2 regions of the Paenibacillus sp. JGP012 genome follow, and region 1 is predicted to be linked to the other one. Evidence: riboswitches for the same ligand, from Rfam matches in the RefSeq annotation. Region 1 holds a riboswitch; the other holds the start of a gene.
What was found. A riboswitch is a leader RNA that binds a small molecule or an ion and turns the genes downstream of it on or off. The one in region 1 is predicted to bind FMN.
Positions count from the first base shown of each region.

Region 2: another riboswitch for FMN. It lies ahead of ribD (bifunctional diaminohydroxyphosphoribosylaminopyrimidine deaminase/5-amino-6-(5-phosphoribosylamino)uracil reductase RibD); the one in region 1 lies ahead of HNR77_RS06540 (DMT family transporter).

Region 1 is NZ_JACHKG010000003.1:388,454-399,581, forward strand. Features, by position in the region: gene HNR77_RS06500 (gluconate:H+ symporter) at 1-503, opposite strand, end outside; gene HNR77_RS06505 (four-carbon acid sugar kinase family protein) at 629-2,065, opposite strand; gene garR (2-hydroxy-3-oxopropionate reductase) at 2,052-2,960, opposite strand; gene HNR77_RS06515 (GntR family transcriptional regulator) at 3,252-3,902, shown strand; gene HNR77_RS06520 (histidine phosphatase family protein) at 3,994-4,299, shown strand; gene HNR77_RS06525 (AMP-dependent synthetase and ligase) at 4,481-4,837, opposite strand; gene HNR77_RS06530 (amino acid permease) at 4,975-6,417, shown strand; gene HNR77_RS06535 (amidase) at 6,761-8,269, opposite strand; gene HNR77_RS06540 (DMT family transporter) at 8,450-9,430, opposite strand; FMN riboswitch at 9,575-9,726, opposite strand; gene HNR77_RS06545 (DinB family protein) at 9,810-10,313, opposite strand; gene HNR77_RS06550 (CGNR zinc finger domain-containing protein) at 10,473-11,069, shown strand.
Region 2 is NZ_JACHKG010000017.1:15,528-26,655, forward strand. Features, by position in the region: gene HNR77_RS19140 (D-alanyl-D-alanine carboxypeptidase family protein) at 1-984, opposite strand, end outside; gene ytfJ (GerW family sporulation protein) at 1,124-1,600, opposite strand; gene HNR77_RS19150 (DUF2953 domain-containing protein) at 1,789-2,571, opposite strand; gene scpB (SMC-Scp complex subunit ScpB) at 2,743-3,441, opposite strand; gene HNR77_RS19160 (segregation and condensation protein A) at 3,410-4,210, opposite strand; gene ribH (6,7-dimethyl-8-ribityllumazine synthase) at 4,314-4,781, opposite strand; gene HNR77_RS19170 (bifunctional 3,4-dihydroxy-2-butanone-4-phosphate synthase/GTP cyclohydrolase II) at 4,847-6,088, opposite strand; gene HNR77_RS19175 (riboflavin synthase) at 6,152-6,820, opposite strand; gene ribD (bifunctional diaminohydroxyphosphoribosylaminopyrimidine deaminase/5-amino-6-(5-phosphoribosylamino)uracil reductase RibD) at 6,914-8,017, opposite strand; FMN riboswitch at 8,348-8,513, opposite strand; gene HNR77_RS19185 (hypothetical protein) at 8,668-9,987, opposite strand; gene HNR77_RS19190 (peptidylprolyl isomerase) at 10,103-10,534, opposite strand; gene lysA (diaminopimelate decarboxylase) at 10,808-11,128, opposite strand, start outside.

The sequences.
Region 1 (11,128 bases):
CCAAAAACATTAGCAACAGCTGTTGGACCAGGGTGTGGAGGCACGAATCCGTGCATCGTTATAAGGGCTGCAATGACAGGCATTCCAAGATAAAGAACAGGCACACGTGCAGCTCTGGCGATGGTAAATACCAACGGGATCAATACCACCACTCCAGTTTCGAAAAATAAAGCGATTCCAACAATAGCTGCTGTAATAACGGCTGCCAGCTGCGTTCGCTTCTGACCAAAAGCGCTGATCATCGTTGTTGCAATTCGCTGTGCGCCACCGGAATCTGTCATTAATTTACCGAGAATACCTCCAAAGATGATAATCATCGTTAAATGACCAAGTGTTCCACCTAAACCGGATTCGATGGACTCAACCGCCTGAAGCGGTGTCATTCCTTCCAGCACTCCAACAGCCAGAGACACAATAATCAATGATATGAAAGCGTTTAACTTAAAGGCCATCATTAAGATGAGCAGTAGAACAACTCCAATGGTAACGGAGATAATTGGCATATGTTTTCCTCTTTTCTGATTGGTCTTGATCCAAAAGACCGCATGCAGGGAGGGCACTGTTTTCATATTTATAGACAGACCAGTGCTGCTCCATACATAAGGGTCATATTAAACCTGTATTTGAATCACTTGGCACTTAACATTTCAACGACTTCTCTTAAATCCGTTTTGGTACCCACGTTACCAGGGAAGATGACATAGGAAATGCCCGGGAACTTGCTTTCATTACCTGTGGTCCACACGGGAATCCCTGGACGAATTTGCCCCGCAACGGTAGCTCTTTTGACTTCAAGACCGTTGGTTCCAATATCGCTTGAAGTAATGCCGCCTTTAGCGATGATGTAGGCCGGTCGAACTTCCAAACGTTTCACAATGCTCGTAACGGCATCGGAAATTTGAACGGACAGCTTTAATTCATCTTCTTTTCTGTCCTCTCCAAGATCTAATCGCTCCCTTTTGGTGTAGACAGCGACATTTTTACCCTCGAGAATCCATTTATTCGTCGTTTCAACAACTCTGTTCAGTTCGTTCTCAAATTGATCAGGTTCCAGAACAAGATGTACGTTAAACTCAACAAACTCAACTGCATTCGATTTCTTTAGCTCTTCGAACTGTTCTGTTGTTTTTTGGACGTGTGACCCAATAATAACTAATCCGCCATGATTGGTTTCGTCACTCATCATCTCTGCACGCGTAAGCAGACTTCGGTCACTAATGCCTCCAATGACCTTGGTCAGTGCAGCAGCACTTCTAAACATAAACTGTTTACCTTTATGGATCGCTCGAATCAAAGCGATGGTGAAGAGCTGTACGTCGGTATAATCAACCGCATTGACAATGACTTTATTAAAATCCTTAACACTCAACAACTGATTTTCGATCAGGTCAATGTTCATGCTGCGCAGACTTTCGAGAGAGATGTAAGTCATATGTTCTGCTGAATACTGGCCATTCGACTTTTCTTCAGCCCATTCGCCTAAGTGTGATCGGGAGTAACCAAAGGTGCGATCTTTAGCAAACTCGGTTTCTCCAGCAGGCACCAGTTCCGTACCATATTGAACATAGTGAACATTATCAATGGTGAAGCGTCCGCCTTCTTTGAAAAAGGGAAGAATGATCTCACCGTCAAATTGCATATCTGACTTGGCTTCAACTGTATCCTTCAGCACTTCCGTCTCTAACGGGTAGTGACCTCTTAATGTGGAATCTCCACGACTAATAATCGTAAACTTGCGATTATTTCTCTTTGCAGCTTCAACAATATTTGCACCAATCTCCTGATGTGCCTTTGTTGTCTCGGCAGCTGTAAATCCGCGTGAGTTTGTAAGAATGAAGAACATAGGATGATCTTCCTTAAAACCTCTGTCGATGCTTTCCAGTGACCAATCCGTATAGACCGATACACCATGTACCGTTTGCACACCCGTTGGATCATCATCAAGCACGATAATTTTGTGATCGAATCGTTGGAGTTCCTTTTCCATCATTTGCTGAACAATGGACGTATCTACAGAGGGTATGTTATTGAAAACTTCCTCAACAGATCGATTATTGTTTTGCATGATCAAGACCCCTTACTTCAACATTCGCTAATTTTTCATAATACTGCACAATCCCGCCGTGGTCATCCATCAATTTCCCGACAACCTTCAGCGCGTGGAACATCTCTAACAGATGACTGGATAGGGGAAGAGGTACACCAATCTCGTGTGCTGTCTCCATGACGTTAGTGATATCTTTCATATTAATCGCGATCGTGCCCCCTGGAGCAAAGTTTCTTTCCAGAATCAGCGGAACTTTGGCGTCCAGAACTGCACTGCCTGCTAAACCGCCTCGGATGGCCTGGTACATTTTCTCGATATCTATACCTGCTTTCGCTGCAAGGACAAGCGCTTCAGACATGGCAGCAATGTTCAAGTTTACGATGATCTGGTTTGCGAGCTTGGCTGTAACTCCGCATCCGCTATCCCCAACGAGAGTGACTGCCGTCCCCATATCAAACAATACTGACTTGGCTTGCTCGAATACGCTTTCTTTACCGCCCACCATAATTGCCAGAGTTCCATCAATAGCTTTAGGTTCCCCGCCGCTAACCGGCGCATCCAGAAAGCCAACTCCTTTTTTGGCCGCTTCTTCTGCCAGAGCGATGGAAACAGCAGGAGTGATGGAGCTCATATCGACAATAATAGAGCCTTCTTTTGCTCCCGATAAAATGCCATGTTCACCCAAAACAACAGCCTGCACATGCTGAGAAGCAGGCAGCATCGTAATAATAATTTCACAGTTCTCAGCGACTTCTCTTGGCGAGGAAGCTGCAGCAGCACCAGAGTCTATCAATATCTGAACCGCTTCCTGATTAAGATCGTTGACGGTTAATTCATGTCCTTTTTTTCTAAGATTTAGAGCCATTGGTTTGCCCATGATCCCCAGTCCGATAAAACCTACTTTTTTAGCCATAATGTAGTCCTCCTAAACCTTTTCTAAACTAGAGCCTGTTAATCTCCATGGAAGAATATTGTTCAACAAGCTGCATCAAAAATCATTAAAGCAGCTTGAGAGCAAATTAATAATGAAATCCTGTCAGCAACCGCTTACATCGTTGTTTGCGTTTTCATTGTATACTAAAAATATAAAATTGTATACATTAAAATCTTATTTTGTATACAATTTTTAAATTTTTGTATATTTTAATTGCGAATTCTCGTATATTGGAATGCTTTTATGAACATAATTTGGTACTATATTGATATGAGAAATGAAACTGAGGTGAAATTAGTGCATGAAAATAATAGTTCGCGACCCGCGTATCACCAGTGTTATGAAATTCTCCGGGACAAAATATTGAATGGTGAGCTTCCTAGCGGTACGAAGATCGTTGAAGAGAAGCTGGCTGCAGAGCTCGGAGTGAGCAGAACACCCATCAGGGATTCGATACGCAAGCTTGAGAACGAGGGCTTAATTCTTCAGAAGAAAGTAGTCAAGCCTACCGAGAAGGATTTACGTAATTTATTTAATGTTCGCATCTTGCTAGAAGGGTATTCGGCCAAATGCGCGGCGAATTTCCTGAAAGACAATGAGATTGAGGAGCTGTACAAGTATGTGGAGATCGGAAGATCGGGGACCAAGGACGAGATCATGTCAGCCAACGAAAGTTTCCATAACGATATTGTAAAAGCGAGTAATAATCCACTCATGATCGATATTATAGATCGGATGCAGGCTATTATTTATCTGTTCCGAAAAACAGTTGTGATTTATAATCGTCCTCATCTTATTGATGAACACGAGGAAATTTATAGTGCAATAAAGTCCAGAGATGGAGAGAAAGCAGAAGCATTGATGAAAAAACATTTAGAAAACGATCTGAACTTTTATTTGCACGTGATGAGCAATCAATAAGGAATCGGAATGTTGGAATAAAAATGGATAACAAGGGGGAACGTAGGAAGAAAAAAGGTGGAGTTCCATGTACCGTTTATGCGTTTTGTTCATGAGTCTTTTTCTCATCGTTGGAGCATCTTATAAAGCCGATGCCTCGGAAATTTCCGGAGCTTCTATCCTAAATGATCTGCAAAAAGGTGGTTACATCCTTTATGTTCGTCACGGGGATGCAACAGTAGGGGAAGATCAGCAAAATTTTAGTCTGGCAGATTGCTCCACACAGCGGAATTTAAGTGCACTTGGAAGGGAACAGGCAGAGAAGTATGGTAATGCTATTCTTGGAGATCATAAAGGGTATCAAGTTGTTGGAACATTGAAGCTAGAAGATGTTTTGCAGCTCGCCGGAATGCAGTAATCCTATAGAAGTTTCTACATTCTGGAGAACACTATTTTTTGTTGAATGAATCAGGACCACCCGCATAGCGGGTGGTTTTTTGTTTCGCGCGTTTCACGCACTCAACTGGCTAAAGCATACCAAAAAAAGAGCCCAATTTTCGGGCTCTTGCTTTGGTATAACCAGTATAGTATGCAGAGATTTATTGGCGATGCTGATTTGAGAAATTGCCGAAAGACTGGCCTTGACCTTGAATCGAAATGTTAGGTGTGTTGTAAGGTTGGTCGATGTATGAACTGTGTTGTGAAGAAGTATTCGCAAGCTGCTGAGCCAGGTTGGCAATTTGCTGCAGCTGTTGAATGGCTGTCTGATGTCCTTGAAGTGCCGTCTGAATAATATGAGCTGCTTGCTGCTCGCGCTGAGCCAGCTGTTCAAGCTGTTGGGCATTGCTTTGCTCTTGTCTCATTAGTTGTTGATACTGCATGGAAGCTTGTTGCGTTTGCTGTGTTAACTGTTGGGCGAGCTGTGTAATTTGTTGTGTCTGAGAGAATTGGTTCATGAGTGGTTCCTCCTATGTGTTTGAATTTACCTGTATATTATGATGTTAGATTTTTAGAAATATTCAGGGAGATGTTTTGGTCTAAACAGGGCAAGCTACCTTGTAGTGATTAAATTACATCGGAAAGGATTGACGAAATGTCACAGGGCTCAACCAATTCCACAGCAGAAAAAAAACTGAAATGGTGGCAGCTCAGTTTGTTAGGTGTAGCAGGTACGATAGGAACCGGATATTTTCTGGGCTCAAGTCTGGCCATTTCAATTGGCGGTCCAGCTGTATTAATCGCTTATGCTCTGGCCGCTGTAGGTACATATATCGTTTTTGATGCTCTGGCACGCATGACCTCCAAGCAACCAGAGCAAGGCTCGTTCCGCTCTTATGCGAAGAAGGCATTTGGCGCTTGGGCAGGTTTTGCCAGTGGCTGGGTCTACTGGTTTTCCGAATTGCTTATTATGGGGAGTCAGTTAACGGCGTTATCTATATTTTCACGTTTCTGGTTCCCGTCAGTGCCTTTGTGGATTTTCGCCGCGGGCTTCGGGCTGGTTGGATTATGTATTGTTTTCTTTGGAAACAAGGGTTTCGATCAGGTGGAAAATGTACTGGCCATCATTAAAATTGCGGCGATTATTATGTTTTTAGTTCTTGCTATCGCTTTGCTCGCCGGCTGGATTGGTGGTACAAAGTATGCTCATAAAGTGCCTATGGACATGGCTTCTATTTTTCCTAAAGGCGGTCTGGGATTGTGGTCCGCATTTCTATTTGCGTTTTATGCTTATGGTGGAATTGAAGTGCTGGGTATTATGTCATATCGACTAGAGAAGCCGGAAGATGCACCGAAGGCGGGCAAAGTCATGCTTACTGCCCTGTCTATTGTATATATCGTATCCATCGGGCTCGCACTAACGATGGTTCCATTAAGCGCGTTTAATCCTAAGGAAAGTCCGTTTGTGCTTGCACTGAGCAGTGATCATCTCGCCTTTGTACCGCACGTGTTCAATGGGGTGTTGATTGTTGCCGGATTTTCCACAATGACAGCATCGCTCTATGCGGTAACGTCCATGATGATTACACTTGCACAGGAGAGTGATGCTCCACAGATATTTTCACGGAAATGGAAGGACAAATATCCCCTTTTTGCACTCTCTTTGATCGGATGCGGTCTTGTGGGGACAATTATTATGTCACTTCTTTTACCCGGAAAAGTATACGAATATATAACTACAGCTGCGGGGTTAATGCTGATGTATAACTGGCTGTTCATCCTGCTTTCTTCAGCTCGCCTATTGGAATCCAGAACGTTGGACGTAGTCAAACGGTGGACAGGGTTTGTATTAATCAGCTTGGCTGTAATAGGAACGCTGTTTCACAGCCTGAGTCGACCCGGTTTCCTAATCAGCTTGTTATTGGTTTGCCTGATTGGCATAAGTGATTTCATCGTGCAGCGAATGCGAAAGAAAAAGGGGATGGAAAACGATATGAAACAACAGGACATGAAGAACACGGTAGACGAAAATGCTCATTCAAAAGGCACTCACTTTCATATAACAGGGATTCGAAAGAAAAAAAGCAAAATAAAGTGAGCTTCTATACGTTGCATAGAAGTGTAGCGGACAAGAACATTGTCGAGAACAATGATAAGGTATTATTGAACAGCGTGCAGACAGGCTACCGTGAACCGTCAGGCTGTTCAAGTGAAATACGCAGAACAATAAACATAGAGACAAAGAGATGACATGTCTGATTTCCCAGCCATTTGCCCCTTGCAATAATGAATCGACTTCTACTAAAGTATCTTTATGGGTACATCATAATTATTATGTAAACTTATATGCTTTTTATGAGCCTCAGAGCAGCCGAACGAGTTTCAAAAGGAACCCAAAAAGCCAGCAGAATCTGCTGGCTTGATCGGGATTTGTCCAAATTTTAAGTATTGCTTGAATTAGGAAACATCGGGTTGTCTTTCATGCCAACCCATAGATCAGATAATTCCAACTGTCCCGCCAGATGTAATAACCAGTCTTCACGGCCTTTGGTCGCCATGACCTGCACACCCATCGGTAAGCCTTCTGCAGTTAAATGCAGTGGAAGACTTATGGCGGGCTGCCCTGTTAAATTCGCAAGCTGCGTGAACGGGGTGTAGGTAAGGCTTGGCTCGAACATATCATAGATCAGCTCTTGCTGGGCCCCTTTGTCGAGATCACTGACACCCATTAATTGCTGGATGCGCTCTGCATGAGGTGTTAGTTCTCCAACCCGTGGAGCGGCAAATGCATTAACAGGGGAGATGTAAAAGTCATACCGTTCAAACAGCGTGGACATTTGCGCAGCAGCTACGTCCCATTCTGCCAGGCTATGTACGAATTCGGCAGCAGATACTTTTTTACCAGCTTCGGCCAGTACCCAGGATTCAATCTCCATATCCTCGGCAGTAAGTGCACGGCCCATGCTATATTCCATAGACGAGATCATCGCGGCCATCTCGCCGCTGTTCATCATATAATAGTTCTCCATCAGCCGCACGCCGTTGACAGGACTGAGCTTCTCTTCGACGTGATGACCCTGAGCTTCAAGGAAACGAACAAGTTTCATGACGGCTTCTTTGGCATCTTCGCTGACAGGTGTGCCTACAGGAGAGTCTACTGTATAGGCGATTCGCCAAGTGCGTTGATGCGGATAATTCATATCCGCCAGATAACTTCCCGGGAATAACGGGGCATGAAATGCAGCTTCCGGCTGAAGGATCTGCAGCGTATCCAGCAGGGCAGCACTGTCTCGCACGGAGCGGGATAATGCAAAATCAATGGAAGCTCCTTGCCACTGTCTTCCGACACCCGGTCCAACCGGGGTACGTCCGCGTGTAGGTTTTAGTCCGAACAAACCGCTGAACGAAGCCGGAATGCGGATTGAACCTCCACCATCGCTTGCACCGGCAAGAGGTACGATGCCTGAAGCAACAGCGGCTGCGGCCCCGCCGCTTGAGCCGCCTGGCGAATGATTCACATTCCACGGATTGCGCGAGGGTCCGTGCAGCCGGGGCTCTGTTATATTTTTTAACCCGAATTCCGGAGTGTTGGTATGACCAATAACAATAAAGCCGGCCTGCTGCAAACGAGTTACAAAGTTGGAGCTCCGCTTGGCGCGATGCTCGCTGAACAGACGTGAACCAGAGGTGAGAATTTCACCTTCCAGTGCTTGAGAAATGTCTTTTAACAGCAAGGGTACACCCGCAAAGGGCTGTTCCCCTGGCCGAACTGCATCGGCTTCCTGCCGGGCACGGGTTTCATATGTACGAATGACCGCATTCAACTGCGGATTAACTTCCTCCAGACGTGCGAAAGCGGCTTCGAGCATTTCCACTGGAGATACTTGCCGGGAGCGGATCAATTCAGCCAGACCAATAGCGTCATAAGCTGTATATGTGAATGAAGACATGGGTTATCGTTCCTCTCTAATCCTGGATCATGTAGTTTACCGAGGCACACGAAATCTTTGTGTTCCTTATCTCATCGTACCACCCCAGAGGACAAAAGACAAAACAAGCTGTAAAGATAGAAAAAGCACGGCTCCCCTTGAAGGTGAAGCCGTGCTTTCGTTGAGTTGTTGTTGTAAAGGTTACTCTGTACGTAATTTTGGTGCAGCATCAGCGATCGGTACTGAACGCTCACGCTGTTTGGAGATCGCGAACAGGGCAATCCAGATCAGGATAAAGCCGATTAATTGTTCCCATGTCACCAGCGTACGGAAGGCAATCCAGTTCACAAGCACACCAGCCATAGGGAAGCTGAGTTCTGCAAGTGTTGCAACAGAAGCTTTTGTTGATGACAAGCCTTTGTAATATAGAAGCAGACTAAGCAAACCGGGCAGCAAAGCCTGACCAAGAATATTCAGAATAACAGCAGTTTGTGCTCCGGCACCGGCTGGCAGTGTCCACGGTGCACCTTCATTCCAGGTCATAAAGATCAGGAGTGGAAGTGCAACGACAAAGCGAAGGGCGGTCACTGTCTCATATCGAGCTTGCCCCAGCATCAGACGACCCATGACGGTTGAACCGCCCCACAACGCTGCCGCACCCAGAGAGAGCAGGCTGCCTGCATGAATCCAGTTATCCCAATTGCCCAATGGCAAGGTAAAGCCAAATGTGAGCAGGTATGTTCCTGCAAGCGCAATGATGAAGAGGCCGCCGAAATGACGCGGCAATGTTTCTTTCAATAACACTTTGGCGAGTACAATCGCAAAGAGTGGCTGCATTTTTTGCAGTAACAATACGGTGTTGGGATCGTTATGAGTCAGAGCCAAAGTAAACAATACCGTAGCGAGTGCCGATCCACCCCAGGAGATAAAAATCACAGCGATCCAGTGACGTGCGCGCAGCTGCTTCAGATCATCACGGAATTTCCATAGCACAGGAAGCGCAACCAGACTCACGATAATGTGTTCTACGAGCACAATCTGTGTAGAGGTCATCGTTTCAAGCAAAAGGATACGGAATAACGGGTCTACACCCCAGAGGGCCGCCCCCAGTACGACAAGCCAAAAGCCGGTGTTGCTTCGTTCCTTGCGATAAAGCGTTGATGCAGATGATGTGTTTTCCATATTCAGAACTCCTTCGTCAGAACACGGAATCTTCAGTTGGCAAAATCGACAAAATCCCCCGTCTTGGCGTACGCCAAATAAACGGGGGACCATTCAAAGACAAGACGTCAGGGAAAAAGACTCCCAAAACAGGCCTGTCATTGTGTTGATCTTCTCTCATCCGGACTGTACCGTCGGCCTTGGAGTCTCACCAAGTCAGTCGCTGGAAGTCATCGTAAGCACAAACAGCGAGTCGCGGGCTGGTTCATCAGAACATCACCGCCGGTTGGGAATTGCACCCTACCCCGAAGATCCTATTCAATTCATTAGTATATTGAACAAGTTGTAACCTTATGGATTCCATCTTATCCTTGTAAGCGCTAGCAGTTCAAGTGTTTTTTTAGAAAACAATACTCCAGCTTCCTTGCTGTCTGCGGAGCAGAACGATCTGCCCGGAGTGATAAGCATCGTGCAGAACCCACCGTGCAAGGGTTTGAGCCCAGTTTTGTTCGGAATCCATATAAGCTTCTTCGAGCTTCGCTTCCTGCAATGTACGAAGGTGATTGTGCAGTTGCTCTGCCAACTGAGCGGTATGCTCCATAAGATTGTTCCAGTCAGCCTGGTTCAAGGCATCACCGGTTGTACCAAACGTAGCTACGTTCGATTCCGCGGCGGGTAAAGAGGGATTAATACCCTGAAGGCGCGCAAGAATACGTTGATTGTAATAATACATATGATTCACCAGCTGCCATATGCTTAATCCTCCTGAAGGGGGAACCCAGGCTGCTTGCTCTGCGGTAAGGCCCTCCAGTGCCTTCGACAATGGAACAATCCAGTTGCATTGATCCCAGGTATCTTCTTTTTGAATAAGCAGAACATCTAATGCCGTTGTCGCTGACTTCATCTTTGGTTTCATTCCTCTCTTATGGACTCATTTCACTCTTATGTCTTGCCTGGATGTAACTAGCTAACGAGGATTGAAATGGTTACAATTAATATAACACAATTCGAAGAGGAGTAACCACCTTTTCCATTTTAGATAGTTACATAAGCGGAGGTATGTATGGACAGATTATGGACCGATTTTGTGAACAGTGATTATCATGACTGGCGTGGTGGGGACCGATCAGAAGACAGGCTGGGGAAAGCAAGCTGGCAGCAGAATTTTTTGAATCGTTGGCAATTAAAAGCAACGGTACCCGCCTCGAGTGCAGAGGAATTCACGGTGAGAAGTTTTAGAGATGAATTACAGGCTCTGGCTATTCGCATGTCTGCTGGAGGTCTGTTAACGGATAAGGATCAAGCCTGGTTAAATGACTGGTTGCAGGCTGGCGGGGTAACCAGACGACTGATCTCACAAGAAGAAGGACTGGATGTTGTACTGGTTCCGATGCATGCTCATTGGCAGCAGGTCATCGCAGAAGTGGCCGCTGATTTTGCCATGACATTAGTAAAGGGAGAAGGACAGCGCATTCGAAGCTGTGACAATCCGGATTGCCGCTGGATCTTCTATGATGATACCCGGAGCAGAACACAGAAATATTGTGATGACAAAATGTGCGGTAATCTTATGAAGGTTAGGCGGTTTCGGGCTAAACGAAAAAAGGAATCTAGTGAGGAATCTAGTGAGGAATCTGGTGAGGTAAAGAATGAAATTTAACCCGGTAGCTTTACCTTGTAAGATCAGTAAACACTAACAGAGTAAAAGTGAGCTGTACC
Region 2 (11,128 bases), on a different contig from region 1:
TGAATCACTCCCGGCTGTCTCAGCCTGTGAACGTTGATCAAGCAAAACCAGCTTTTTGGTTAATGCCTCCTGTTCCCCTTCAGCCAGCGGATATTTAAAACCGCGCCCCGTGACAAGCTCCATATTTTGCACCGGCTGCTCATGCTTTGCGATTTCAACGAGCGGAAAATGTTCGAAACCAAAGTCCAGCATCTTGGCATGATCATTCCAGTCGTCTCCATCGTTCAGTGTAACTGCGGCAAGCTGTTGTCCATCCCGAGTGGCCGAGCTGACCAGACAGCGGAATGCTTTTTTGGTATACCCTGTTTTCACCCCGTCGGCACCGTCATACAAACGAAGCATTTTGTTTTTGTTATTCCAGGAATATTCCCAGCTTTCATTCGGATTTGGCGCGGATTTGTTCTCTGTTGCCACGATGCGCTTGAACACCGGGTTATGTAGCGCATAAGCTGTTAATCTAGCCAGATCATTCGCTGTAGAATAGTGTCCCTCTGCATCAAGTCCATGCGGATTCATAAAATGAGAACGGGTTAATCCGATTTGCTCTGCCTTTTTATTCATCAGCAGTACAAAACCTTCCTCCGACCCACCTACATGTTCTGCAATCGCAGAAGCCGCGTCATTCCCTGACCGAAGCATGAGACCATATAACATGTTCTCAAGTGTCATCTCCTCACCAAGCTTCAGGTAGAGCGAGGAGCCTTCCTTGGCAAATGCGGACGGCGACACCTTAACCTTGTCATCCAGCTTGCCTTCTTCAATCGCAACGATGGCCGTCATAATTTTGGTCAAACTGGCAATACGAAGTTCCTTGTCCCCATCCTTGCTGTACAGAATCCGTCCAGAGGTGACATCAATCAGCGCTGCACTCTGCGCGTGGGTTGAGGGGGGAGTAACCATGGCCTGTACTGGCGATGCTCCTATCGTTGAAAACAGCAACACAGGCATTAGCATACCGACAACAGCCTTCATTAATTTTCGCATCCACATTCCTCCGGGTCGCTTGGAATCTTGTACTATCCTATGTTCGGACAACCTGGAGTATGTCCCGAACAGATGAAATCAGCAAAAATCCCTCTCACCCTGAAGGGGCAGGAAGGATTTTCAACTAATGATATTTTGTTTAACTGTAAGTCGAATGGTCGTTAGGTGTCACCGGGATGCCTGTTTCCGTTGTTGTATGGTTCCGATTGCGGAACATTTCCTGAATACGGTCAAGGACATACGGGGTAGAATCAATCAATTTTTCGAACAAGTGCGTCGAATTATCGAGTGGTACGATGTGCACGCCCTGTTTGCCTACGACCAGGAAAGCGATCGGACGGATGGATACGCCGCCGCCGCTGCCGCCGCCGAACGGAGAAGCAACCTTGGCTGAGTGCGCATGCTCTGTCGTGCTGGACGTATTGTTTCCTTTCCCGTCGTTTACGTTAAAATCACTGCCGCCTGCAGCAAAACCAAAGCCCACTTTACTGATCGGCAGAATAACCGTGCCATCCGGTGTCTCCACAGCATCGCCAACGATTGTATTGACATCCACCATGGCCTTGATATTTTCCATAGCAGTTTCCATTAAGCCTTGAATTGGATGATCTGACATTTCATATTCCCTCCAGTTTCAATGTAAACTATACAAGCCGAACTCAAGAAGAAATGTAAAGCATTCGTTCAACTTGCAGGTTTTTGATCTAACCATATCATCCCCAAACTTCGGGGACTTATGTAACGAATCCAGAGGAACACACCTTATGTGACCCGTTCTACTGCCAAGCCATGTTCGCTGACCCTCTACGTTTTGGAGGAATGGGTTTCTTTATCCACAATATGCTTGCGCTTTTTCTTTTCCTTGGACTTGCGGCGCTGCTCTTGAATAAGCTTGATCCACATTCGCCAGCCGCCTTCAACCTGAAGCACACGTGTCGTTAACCTCAAGCCTGCGGACAATAGTGAAGCAACCCGCATACGCAGCTTAAAGTCCAGTTCTGTTCGAAACTCCATTTCCTCCGACCAAACCGGAAGAACTTCAAGGTCAGGCACCGTTCTAAACCGCATCTGATACGTTAAGAAACCAACAATCATCGACTTCACGCTCCACAACCAGCCTGACAGCATCGCCGTATATGCAGCATCGCCAACCCCGACCGCAGTAGACCAGAACAGATTGGTTATATACACATGCTGAAGGGTCTGTTTAACCCACAGCTTTAAAGCCTCGGTTGCGCGCAGCATGACCTTGACCTCTTCGGCCCAATTTTTCACTTTCCGTTTGTTCACTTGCTGGCTCCCCAGCACTTCACCTCTGGAATGATTCATGGACTTCTCTGTTTTGAGCAGGAAACCCTCTTTCATATTTCGGAAAACAATGCTCGGAATCTCGTAATTCATACGTACGATGCCGTACAACAGCCGAATATTAATATTAGCGTGGTCATCGCTCTTATGTTTGCGAAACACAACATGTACATGAACATTTGAGATGAGGACTGCGGCAATCAGCAGTGCGATGAACAAACCGATTCCTCCAAGCCAGATCCACACAGGCCTTACCTCCAAGCCCTCAATTCTTTTCATGTCTAGTATGGCATTTCTCACTGGAAAAAATTCACGATTCGTTTGAAAATTCCAACTTTATCCCACACTCGCTTGCTCTTGGCAGAGGATCACCAGCCCGAAACAAAAAAAAGACGAAGCAGGATCAATGTCCACTTCGCCTTGGCAGTTCCTTTTATAAGATGTCTATAACTACTTGGATGAGTTCCACGGGTCTTCGTCTTCTGTATGTCCAGCAAAATCCTGTTCAGTAGATGACCCTTCGTCTTCTTCAAAATCAAACGCATTATTCACATCAGGCTCTTGAGCATCTGGCTGCTGCATATCCAGCTTGTTAAACAACAGCTGTGTTTCCTCCTCGAGATTTTCAGAGTCTTCAAACAGGCCCGGTTCTGGAAGATCTTTAATCGAGGCAAGTCCGAAATAATCCAGAAACGACTTCGTCGTACCATACAAAATCGGGCGCCCAATCGCCTCCGCTCTCCCCACTTCAACAATTAAATCCTTGTTCACCAAGGTATGAATGGCTCGTTCGGATTTTACACCACGAATCTCTTCAATCTCCACCCGTGTAATCGGCTGACGATAAGCAACAATGGCCAGTGTCTCCAGTGCCGCTTGGGACAAAGACGTACGTGCCGGAGAATACGCCAGCTTCTCGAAATAAGCCGCATGCTCAGGCAGTGTTCCAAGCTGCACAACTCCCGCAATCTTCAGAATCTGCACCCCTCGCCCCTGATTTGAAAACTCACGGATCATCTCCTCGATCGCATCCGTAACGAGTTCCACGCGCTGATCAACAATCTCGGCAATTTGTTTGACACTCAGGCCCTCTTCTCCGGACAAAAACAGCAGGCCCTCAATAATCGACTTCAATTTCGGAAAATCCATGATTCATTGCTTCCCCTCTCCACTCCATAACGATATCCTCAAACAATCGCTCCTGATAACACACAATCTGCTTCATCTTCATCAGCTCCAGCACTGCCAGAAACGTCACCACAATCTCATGCCGATATATCTGGTCATCCATAAGCTTGGAAAATAACAGCCGCCCTCCAGGACCCACACGCTCCAAGGCACCAACAACTTCTCTTATACGGTCCTTGACCGATATTTCATCCCGTTTGATCCGGGTGACCGTTGTACGCTTGTCAGCCTTGCGCAATGCCTTCTGGAACGCTGCTATGAGATCAGAAGTATGCAGACCCTGTACCGGGTTTGATTGCTCCTGTTCAGGCATGTAGGGCCGCAAATCTTCAGGTTCCTTGGAAAAAATAAGACTTCTCTCCCATTCCCGTTCATGGAGATGCCTTGCAATACCTTTATATTTACGATATTCAATCAGCCGTGCAATCAGTTCAGCACGTGGATCATAATCCTCATCTTCCATATAATCATAATCCTCGAACTCCTCGATAACCGGCGGTTTAGGCAGTAGAAGCTTGCTCTTGATGGACAGCAGCGTAGCCGCCATCACCAGAAATTCACTTGTAATATCCAGCTCCAACTCCTGCATGGAGTGCAGATACGCCATGTATTGATCGGTAATATCGCTGATGGGAATATCCTGGATGTCGATCTCAGCCTTATCAATCAGATGAAGCAGCAGATCCAAAGGCCCTTCAAAAGTCTCCAGTTTATATGTAACTACCGTCACTAGACGAATCCTCCCGCCAAAAAAATACAAAACCCTGCCAGCCGTTCGAAACCGATCTCCCGATTTCGTCTGCGCAAAGCAGGGCACTACTATTAAATAAGCACTATTTTAGCTGTTTCGTCAAGTTCGCCATTTCAATTGCAGCTGTAGCTGCATCCCAGCCTTTGTTACCAGCCTTCGTTCCAGCACGTTCAATGGCCTGCTCAATGTTCTCTGTAGTAACCAATCCGAAGATGGTTGGCACGCCTGTTTTCAGGTTAATCGCCGCTACACCTTTGGCCATCTCGTTGCAGACATAATCATAATGCGTAGTGGAGCCGCGAATAACCGTTCCGAGTGTAATCACTGCATCATACTTGCCACTTTCAGCCATTTTCTGAGCAATCAGCGGGATTTCAAATGCACCTGGTACCCAGGCCACATCTACTTCATTATCCTGCACGCCATGGCGCTTGAACGCATCCAGTGCCCCGCTTAGCAGCTTGCTAGTAATGAATTCATTAAAACGTCCAACTACCACGCCATATTTTAAACCTTCCGATACTAAATGTCCTTCAAAATAATTAGGCATTTCTGTCATCTCCCTGTCGATATATAAGTTGTATGTTTTACGGATAACGTCCGTGTTCACATGAGTTACTGTTCGTTTTGCTCGATATCATCGAACTTGAGCATATGACCCAGCTTCGCTTGTTTCGTATGCAAATAAGCGGTATTGTCCTCATTTTCCTTCATCTGAATAGGAACACGCTCAACCACTTCTAGCCCGTAACCTTCCAGACCTTTGATCTTCCGCGGGTTATTCGTTAACAAACGAATCTGACGAACACCAAGGTCCTTCAGAATCTGTGCACCAATACCATAATCACGCAAATCAGCGGCGAACCCGAGCTTCAGATTGGCATCCACCGTGTCGAGACCTTCCTCCTGCAGTTTGTAAGCCTTCAGTTTGTTGATCAGACCGATACCCCGACCTTCCTGCCTCATGTAGAGCAGCACACCGTTGCCCTCATCATGAATCTGTTTCAACGCTGCATCGAACTGTGGACCGCAATCACAACGATGCGAGTGGAATACATCTCCAGTCAGACACTCCGAATGTACACGAACGAGTACAGGCTTGGAGCCGTCTATCTCGCCTTTGACCAGCGCAACATGCTCTTTATTGTCCACAGCATTGGTGTATGCAACCGCCTGAAATTCCCCGAAATCCGTTGGCATGCGAACAGAAACCTCACGCTGTACAAGCTTTTCCTTCTCGTTCCGATACCGGATCATATCCTGAATGCTGATCAGCTTGAGATTATGCTTGCTTGCAATCTCCTGCAAATCCGGCAATCTGGCCATGGTGCCATCTTCCTTGATGACTTCACAGATTACCCCGGCCGGGTATGAGCCACACATGATGGCAAGGTCTACAGCTGCCTCCGTATGTCCGGCACGACGCAATACACCGCCGTCTTTGGCGATCAACGGGAACATGTGACCCGGTTTGCGAAAATCACTGCTTTTCGCGTTCGGATCAATCAAGCCTTTAACGGTAATCGAACGCTCATGCGCTGAGATGCCTGTTGTTGTGTCTGTATGGTCCACCGAGACGGTAAAGGCTGTCCCGTGAAAATCGGTATTTTGCTGCACCATTGGCTTCAGATTAAGCTCGTCTGCACGCTGCTGTGTAATCGGTACACATACGAGCCCTCTGCCTTCAGTGATCATGAAATTGATAACCTCCGGGGTTGCCTTTTCCGCCAAGGCGATAAAGTCACCCTCATTTTCACGATCTTCATCATCAACCACAATAACCGGCTTGCCACGCATCAGATCATAAATAGCTTCTTCAATTGAATCCAGAACAGATGGTTCGGAATGTTCTGACATCGATGCACCTCCTGCTTCCAGTTTTATTTAATGCCTGATCATACGAGTCCTTGCTAACCTAGATCATGCAAATCCGTGATTAGAGAGAAACTCCTCACTGATGCTGCGCGGCTTGCCAGCACTTGTCTCTGCATGACCTTTGCCATGCTGCAACAGATGATCTACATATTTCCCCAAAATATCACATTCAATGTTGACGGTATCTCCCGTCTTCTTCACGTTCAGTACCGTTTCCCCGATCGTATGAGGAATGATTGAAACTGTAAAGGAGCCTTGGTTCGTTTGTACCACCGTCAGGCTTATACCATCTATAGTCACAGATCCTTTTGGGATCAGAAACTTGAACATGGCGATGTCATCCGGCTTGATCTCAAACACAACTGCATTTTGATCTCGCGTGATATTACCAATCACACCTGTCCCGTCCACATGACCTTGCACGATATGACCACCAAAGCGCCCACCCGACAGCATGGCTCGCTCCAAATTCACCTTGCTGCCGGACTGAAGCTGACTGAGATTGGTATGACGATACGTTTCAGGCATAACATCTGCCGTAAAACCTCCGCTCTCCAGCGTTGTCGCTGTCAGACAAACCCCGTTCACCGCTACGCTGTCGCCTATTTTCAGATCATGCATAACGACAGACGCGCTGATGTTCAGAACCAGGGCTTCGCCTTTACGACCAATACGCCGAATTTGACCCACTTCTTCCACCAAACCCGTAAACATGCTGCCGCCTCCCTAGTTTAAAGCGATGTACAATTGCAGTCTTATTTATTTGTTATAAGCTTCACTTCGTTCAGATTTGTCTTATCCAGCCAGTTACTCCGGCCAGACCGGAATGCCGCCAATGCTAATATTATCTCCAACTTGCTCAATTTCCAGCTGATGCAGCTGGATCGCCTGACTCATCCGCTCTACACCTTCAAAACGGAAGCTTCCAGGGGTATCATACCCACCCACAATTTTAGGAGCTATAAACATAAGCAGTCGATCCACCAAACGTGCCTCCAGCATTGCACCATTTAACGTGCCGCCGCCTTCAAGCAGTATCGAGCCGATTTCGCGTTCTCCCAGCTTGCTCAGTCCATGCAGCAGATCGACACGAGGTCCAGGGCCACAGCGTATCACTTCAACACCGTAAGCCTCAAGGCGCTCTGCCGCCTCCTGGCTAGCCTCATCCGTTGTAAGCACCCAGGTTGGTGCAAGCCCGTCCTTGACTATTTTAGAGCCTACAGGAAGTCGCAGCTTGGAATCCACAACGATTCTTACCGGGCTGATGCCCTCTACCTGCAAACGCGTTGTCAGCTCTGGATTATCGGCAATGACCGTGTCTACCCCTACCATAATGCCCTGGTGACGATGACGAAGCGCATGTACAATTTCACGTGCCGGCTCGTTGGAAATCCATTTACTGTCTCCACTGCGCGTTGCAATTTTCCCATCCAGCGTTGAAGCTGTTTTCAGAGTAACAAAAGGCAAACCGGTCGTAATAAACTTGATAAACTTCTCATTCAAGCGTCTTCCGCGTTCGCGCAAAACACCCACTTCAACTTCGATGCCTTGTTGACGCAGCATACTGATGCCTGTACCGGATACCTGCGGATTCGGGTCTTCACAGCAGACAACGACACGTTTGACCTTCTCATGAATCAATCGCTCACTACACGGCGGTGTTTTGCCATAATGGCTGCAAGGTTCGAGTGTTACATAAACCGTACTGCCCTCCGCATCACTTCCAGCCATATTCAGAGCGTGAACTTCGGCGTGACCTGTTCCACGCTTCAGATGGCTTCCCAGGCCAACAACCCGTCCCTCCTTAACAACGACACATCCCACGACAGGATTAATTCCAGTCTGTCCTTGTGCCCGTTCTGCCATATCCAGTGCTAACGCCATATAAAATTCATCATTGATCATTTCCATATCCGTTCACCCCACGGTTATAATCTTGAACTAAAAAATCCCCGTCGAACAATCCGTTCGAGTGGGGATGATGAGAGACTAATGTCATCTGCAAGAGTAAAAGGAATACACCATACCCGCACTTCACCCAAAATCACATTTCAGGCAAGTGAAAACAAACACATACCCTGATGAATACAATGTTCAGGTAAAGAGTTTCTTATAAAACGGTATGACGTACAGGAAGCTTCGCTCAACTACGAACCTTCCCTGCATAGCACCTGCAAGCTATCGCTTGCTGAACAGCTATGCAGCATTACTCCTGCGGCGTGCAGCCTGCCCGGCATGCACACTCTCCTTCTCCCATCCAGACTATACTGTCGGTTCTGGAATTACACCAGATCAGCCATCTGCCACAGGCAGACAGGTCACGGACTTTGTTATGTTGATATGCAAACTCTGCTTCAACATGGACATCACCGCCGGTAGGGAATTTCACCCTGCCCTGAAGGATTCGCTTACGTTATTAATTGGATGTTAGCACTTTAGTGTCAAAAAATCAATTTATTTTTGTTTCTTTTTGTCACATACTAACTTTTAATAAGCATTTATGTATTCGAATCCGCATCTTGCACGAGACACGGATCTTAATCCTAGAGAGAAAATAAGTTCTATAGATCAGGAAAACACCAGCTAGCCATGTGCCTTAAATCCTTTGCAGAATGGAAAGGAATACTGTTTGGTGCTGGCTGGTCAGCAGCAGGAGCTGGCATATCCCGGGCCACTCTTCTAACCCAGCTCGTGGAGTCCATTCCGATAGCGTAACAATGCCAGCGTTCATCCGGCCTTGGACGAACGGTCAGAATAAGCTCTTCTTTTCCAGGCCTATCTGGAAACACACCATCTAAATACTCGACTCTAGCACGTTTGTCCTTTACTTCATGGCAGTAAACGGTAACCCAAACACCACTAAGTACTTTTACAGCGTATACATCTCCTGGCTGCACCTCACCTGTGCCGGCATCCGGAGATTTTTTAGGTACCTTGGCCTTGGCACCGACACCTCTTCTGCTTTCAAAGGCACCAATAACCGTTTCACTTGCTGGTGGATTCGGTTCAGGTTTGTGCTCAAGCGATACATCACTACAATTAAATTCACCGAAAATCCGGGACAGATTCTGCTCATTAATCCCAAAAGATGAATCCCACCATGCGAGCGGAGCTTGAACCTCAACGTGGGTGTTAGGTCGCTTGTCACGTTCTGCATAAGAAGTGAACGCAGTCATCATGCCTGGCTGCTCTGGTGTGTCCAGAATGCCTGTTAGTGCCAGCGTCTCGAGCAAGTCGCGGTACACATATATCTTTTTGGAAGGCAGCAGCTGTGCTTTTTTCAGTGCATCCGCAGCCTTGCTGTAACGGGTCTTGGGAGGCAAATTACGCAGTACAGTAAGGACTGCACGGAGCGTCCAGCGATCGTATTCAGTCGCAGCAGGAATCTCGGGTGAAGCAGCTATCTCCCTCAGAGCCAGTGCATGTCCAAAAATGTTTCCATCCAGAGGTGTGCCATTTGTCATCCGCCAGTACCACTGGAGTGATATATCTACTCCGTCATTCACATCCAAACCACAGATCTGGCACTTATGACTGGAAGGATACGGCTTATATTCATGATCCGGTATGCTGGATGCGATCAGTTTACCTGTAAGAAGTGAACGCCAGATCACTGGCGCTGACCATAGTGAAGCCACAAAAGCCTGAGCAGCGTCCTGAAGTGTCCAACGCTCAGCCAATGTTCTCAGCTCTTGGATCGTCTCCTCATGCTGCGGTCTTACAAAGCGATTAGGTTCATGTCCTGAAGCCTCTAAAGCCTGTAATTGTTCCGTCGATACATCTTTAGGCACAGTCTGTCTTGAAGCACGCATCTCCTCGTCCCAAGTTGTACTCTCGCTATAAATGTGCTGAAGTAATTTAAGCTGCTGTACAATATCCATACTCAAAGTCAACAACATCCTTTCAAGGTAAGGTTACATGCACAAAACCCCTGGTACTTCTGTAACAGAAGATATCAGGGGCTCAATAGTTTTAGTAGTTATGCAGCAGGTTGAATTAAACTTCTACAACCTCAACCGTTTCCATTTTGTCGCGGCCTTCGAATGCATCTACAAACTCCATACCTTTCGTAACTTTACCGAAAACAGTGTGTTGTCCGTCCAGATGCGGCTGTGGCTGGTAGCAGATGTAGAACTGGCTTCCGCCTGTGTTGCGGCCAGCATGTGCCATTGCAAGAGTTCCACGCTCGTGTTTGTTCGGGTTGATCTCGCAGTTGATTGTGTAACCAGGGCCACCAGTACCCGTACCGCTAGGGCATCCGCCTTGAGCTACAAAGCCCGGAATAACACGGTGGAATACTAGACCGTTATAAAAGCCGGAGTTTGCCAGCTTTTCGAAGTTTGCTACGGTATTCGGAGCTTCCTGATCGAACAGGTCAATCAGAACTTCTCCGCCGTTTGCCAATTTAATTTTCGCTTGTTTCGCCATATGTAAATGACTCCTTTCAATTTTAAGCATAGTGAATTGTGACGTAATACCAACCTTCAGGTCAAGCACTACAGCACTTTTATTAGTGTACACCGAAAAGAGATGAATCGCAAAACAAACAGCATTTTTTTTCGATTTGTCCTGTCAAAAAGCACAAGTTCGAAGCACATTTTGCAGACGTACGTAACTCCAGATTTGCGGCATACAAGCCAAAAAGCGGAAAAAGGGAACATCTCCCTCTTCCGCCTCTTATTTTTTCATGAATAAATTGAGTTAACGAGTAACCGGCTGTTTGCCAATACGCGCTGGAACGAGGTCATTCTGGATAATGTCCTGATACGACTCGCGACGTACAACAACATCTCCTTGACCGTCTTTGACAAACACAACGGCTGGACGACGAATCCGGTTGTAGTTGCTCGCCATTGAGTAGTTGTAAGCGCCAGTGCAGGCTACAGCCAGCAGGTCGCCGCTTTCTACTTTTGGCAGGTCCAGATCCCAGATCAGCATATCACCGCTCTCGCAGCATTTACCGGCTACAGAAACGGTTTCTGTGGCTGCTTCGTTTGCACGATTAGCCAGTACCGCTTCGTA